DNA from 2 places in the Rossellomorea sp. LJF3 genome. Region 1 is predicted to be linked to the other one. Evidence: riboswitches for the same ligand, from Rfam matches in the RefSeq annotation. Region 1 holds a riboswitch; the other holds the start of a gene.
What was found. A riboswitch is a leader RNA that binds a small molecule or an ion and turns the genes downstream of it on or off. The one in region 1 is predicted to bind cyclic di-GMP.
Positions count from the first base shown of each region.

Region 2: linked by a shared signal. The riboswitch ahead of V8G47_RS18915 (anti-repressor SinI family protein) and the one ahead of V8G47_RS09205 (hypothetical protein) in region 1 are both predicted to bind cyclic di-GMP.

Region 1 is NZ_JBANLY010000007.1:100,521-102,723, reverse strand. Features, by position in the region: gene V8G47_RS09210 (hypothetical protein) at 1-547, opposite strand, end outside; gene V8G47_RS09205 (hypothetical protein) at 801-1,037, opposite strand; cyclic di-GMP riboswitch class I at 1,167-1,254, opposite strand; gene V8G47_RS09200 (murein hydrolase activator EnvC family protein) at 1,409-2,203, opposite strand, start outside.
Region 2 is NZ_JBANLY010000029.1:1,510-3,712, reverse strand. Features, by position in the region: gene V8G47_RS18925 (class D sortase) at 1-179, opposite strand, end outside; gene V8G47_RS18920 (helix-turn-helix domain-containing protein) at 151-489, opposite strand; cyclic di-GMP riboswitch class I at 1,112-1,234, shown strand; gene V8G47_RS18915 (anti-repressor SinI family protein) at 1,266-1,403, shown strand; gene V8G47_RS18910 (helix-turn-helix domain-containing protein) at 1,438-1,758, opposite strand; gene V8G47_RS18905 (YwpF-like family protein) at 1,868-2,203, opposite strand, start outside.

The DNA.
Region 1 (2,203 bases):
TCCAGGTGACAGTGTTAAACACAAAGCCTCCATGAATGGATTGGTATAGCAATTGAAGAAAGGTGAACACAGTCACTAACTGTACGGCCCAGATATCGCGGTCATTTTCCTTTTTCAATAAAAATAAGATAAGTGTACCATTGATGATAAATTGGAATACCCCTGCAAGAACATCAAATTGGAGCAAATGAACGACAAGTTCAAAGAAAACGACCGTGCACATCCAGGCAATGACCAGGTGAGACGTCCTATCCGCCCTTTTAACGAATATGTATAAAAGCACTGTCAGCAAGCCTAACCAATACCCCCACCTGCCACCATTGAAATAAAGGATCGTAATGGGATGTTCGATGACATTTTGAAAATCAACGACAATGACACTCAGCTTCCAGATGATCAAAAAGTAAAAAATACCATTTGAATACCAGTCGCTAGCCTTCCGATTCCAGAAGTAGAGGAAAAGAAATGTCAAAATGAACGAGGCGATGATCGCTCCCCAGGTAGATGGGAAAGTAAAGGAGCCTATGGTGTACCATCTTTCATCCATTCGATTCTACACCTTTCATAGCGGTTTCTTCCAACTGGATCATTCCGATTCCTCTGTCCGAACATACCCTGTTATGTATTAAGTATCTTTAAATTCCACTCATTAATCAAGTGATTTACTCATAGTGTATCCCTTAGTGTAATGATTACAGACAGCGAGAGTGCTCTTGTTCCGGCAAAAAAGGATCCCTCTCTGAAGGATCCTTTCATATACGACATGAAAAATATGTTCCCCCTGGGAAGGGATCTAAATCTTAAGCTGCTCTCAACCCTTCCAGGATGAGCATGAAGTATTTGACGGTATCTCCACCGCGTTCATTGATGATGTCAATGTCTACTAATATCCTCTCGACTTCTTCAGCACCTATCCGGTCTATCAACATATCACTAATATCTTCTGCAGTATAATCTTTTACATATGTAAATCTTAACGCTGTGCGGTTTCTTCGGCAAAAGCTTCGCAGCTGCCTTTTTATATCACTTAATTCCAACTTCATCACCCTTATAGCAGATTCAAATCACACTGAAACGAACATACAATCAAAAAATGCCCACCAAAAAGGCAGGCTTAAATGAGTACTAGATTTACGTTCGAATTAGTATTCATTGTATCCATTGTTTTCGGTAACCCGGCGATCATTATTTTAAAAAAATAGAAGACCCGTGGTTTTGCGTCCTAATTTTTCAATTAGTTTGCCTTTTTCGAAAATTTACATGAGTATAATAGTCATTATACTAGAAAAAAGAAGTGATGAAAACACTATTCCGTAATATTCATCCGATTTAAGAAGAATACAAGAATCGTTCATCTACAATAGTAATTAATAAAGTCCCCGCCTTAATCGAAGCGGGGACTAGTTTATTAAAAGTTAATATATTGACGTGGGTTTACAGCATTAGCATGCGATGCACTCCATGAACCTCTGTATAGTTCAAAGTGTAAATGCTGTCCGAATGAGTATCCTGTGTTACCCATGTAACCGATTTGGTCACCTTTATTTACTGCTTGTCCAGTGCTCACTAGTGAAGAAGACATATGAGCATACACAGTGGTATACATTTGACCGTTGATAGAGTGCGTGATGTACACTACGTTACCATAGCTTGAGCTATAGTGACTCTTAATGACATAACCATCTGCTGCTGCAGAGATTGGAACACTTCCTCGTGCCGCAATGTCTGTACCATAGTGGAAACGGCTCTCACCGTTTAACGTATCCCAGCCGAAGTTTGTTGTGATCGTTCCGGATGCTGGCGCCGTCCATGCTCCTGCACTTACAGGTGCACTTGGGGCTGCTGCCGGAGCTGCTGCTGCAGATGCAGATCCACCGCTGCTGCTTGATGTCGCCTGTTTTTGTGCTGCTGCACGCTTCGCTGCTTCTGCTTCCGCCTGGCGCTTCCGTTCGATTTCCCGCTGGCGGGCTAATTCCGCAAGACGTGCTTGTTCAGCCTGGATTTCACCTTCAAGCTGATGCTCCATTTTTGAAAGTTCATCTGATTCTTTCTCAAGATCGGCTTTTTCTACTTTTAATGATGCCTGTTGAGCTTCAAGCTGTTTGAATAGTTCAGCTTTTTTAGCCTTTTGACTATTAAGGTCTTGTTTTAAAGATTCAAGATTTGCTTTGGAAGACTCAAGATCCGCAAGCTCTTTTTCTAC
Region 2 (2,203 bases), on a different contig from region 1:
GAAGCTGGAGAATGAAGTTGATTCTTTTCTTCTAATTCAGAAATGACCGTCTGTGCTTTTGATAATGCTTTTTCTTCGTTCATATTAATAGTAATCAAAAGATAAGAAGAATAAATTAGTAAAGCACTTCCACTTACCAGTAGGCTAATACTAATTATCTTTAAAACGAGTCCTTTCAATATTGTTCACCCTTTTAAATTGAGTAAATTGAATGAATTCCAAAAATTCCTGTTTGGTCAGACCTTCCTCAATAGCCATTTTCACTAATTGTAACCAGTCATCATCTATACCAGTCCTATAGCAAAGTAAGTGATTTGATGATATGCCAAGTGCATCAGAAATTTTTTCGAGTACCTGTATACTTGGGTTTTTTTGTATCCCTCTTTCTATCGAACTTAGGTATGATTTGGAAATTCCTGATTTAGTTGAAAGTTCAATAATAGTTAACCCTCTTTTCTCCCGCAAAATTTTTATTTTATCACCTACCAATTATCTCAGTCCTTTGTTTGTTTTAATTTCATTATATAGAACAATTGGTTTTTTATAAATAACGAAATACTAAGATATTTAAAGAAATTTCCATTAAATAAGCTTGAACAATATATTTTAAAGAAATTTAAAGGTTTTAAAGGACTTTAGACTTTGGAAATAGAAATATATACTAATCAAAATGTTCTATAAAAAGAACAAATAGTAAATTTTTAACAAAAGGGAGATAAGTGAAATGTACAAAAAAATTTGCAACCGCTGTACGAGACCATCGTTTAGTAGTTCTGAGAATGGTGAATGGCTATGCCCATCTTGCGGAAATAATTTGACTGAATCCCAATTTTATAAAGCGACATTATTTCAAAATATAACTCAAAGTGAAACATCCATTAAAAAGTTAGAAAAATACAAAAATTAAAATAACTAACATCTTAAAATTCGACATTTTTTTCTAATTAACAGATAGATTCAAAAAAACCGGGATTTAATTTTGAAAAAAATGTAAAATAATAGGTATATTTGTAGTATTTAAGGGTAAAGTATTATTGTCAGAAAAGACAAAAAACAACAAGATGTTAAAAATAAATAATTTATAATGGAATTAGTTATATAAAACATAAATGTCAGATAAAGGCAAACCTATTGAAAAATGGGGACGCAAAGTCTCGGGTCTAAGGTAAAAGTTAACGTTTCACAAGAGATTGCTCTGGAGCTAACTTATTACTATGACGGCTGGATTGCCTGGAATACATATTGTATTTTGGGAGGAGAAATTTATGTCAAATCGTGAACTTGATCCAGAATGGATGGAACTCATTAAACAAGCTTTAAATGCGGGGATTTCTAAAAAGGAAATCAGGGAATTTCTCCACCAACAAAATGAAGAGATGAAGGCTAAGTACGAAGTGATTTAATATAAATAAAGTCTTGCGAATCAATCGCAAGACTTTATTTATTGTCTAATTTCCACTTATTAAATTCGATAAATTCACGGAACTGTTCTTTAGTAATTCCCGAATCCATTGCTTCTTCAGCAATCTTGAGCCATTCATGGTCAATATTTTGGTCATCCGGTTGGTCATAAAGTAAAGCATCCAAAGGAATTCCGAGAGCACTTGAAACCTTTTCAAGGAATTGAATGGATGGATTTTGTTGAAGGTTACGCTCGATAGAACTTAAATATGATTTGGCAATCCCTGCTTTTTCAGCCAATTCTGTCATGGACATTCTTTTTTCTTTTCGATATTTTTTTACTCTTTCTCCAATCATTGAGCACACCTGCCTAAGAACTTCATGTAATAATGTATAATCGCTGATAAATTAATTATAGCAAACAGCTAATTCATGCTCTATATAAAGTTTACATAATTTCGTATAATTAAACGCTCGGCTTTGCCGTTGCCGGAATCCTTGGCTTAGATACCATCTTCTCACGGAACTCCCGAACGAGCTCATCCCCGGAATAGCCTTTCTGCACCAGGTCATCAAGCAGGATCTCCGCATATTCATTCCGTTGTTTCTTCAATTTCCCTTCAAACATGATGCTGATATGTTCATCCATTTCCTTGATGCAACGGATGGAAGTCATGAAGGCAGCGGGATCATTGGCTGCATGGGAAATCACGACCTGGATTTCCAAATCGTTTTTACTTTGCTGGGCCTTTTGAAAAAATTCGATGTATTCATTCGACATATATGTTTCGACAAGCCATGT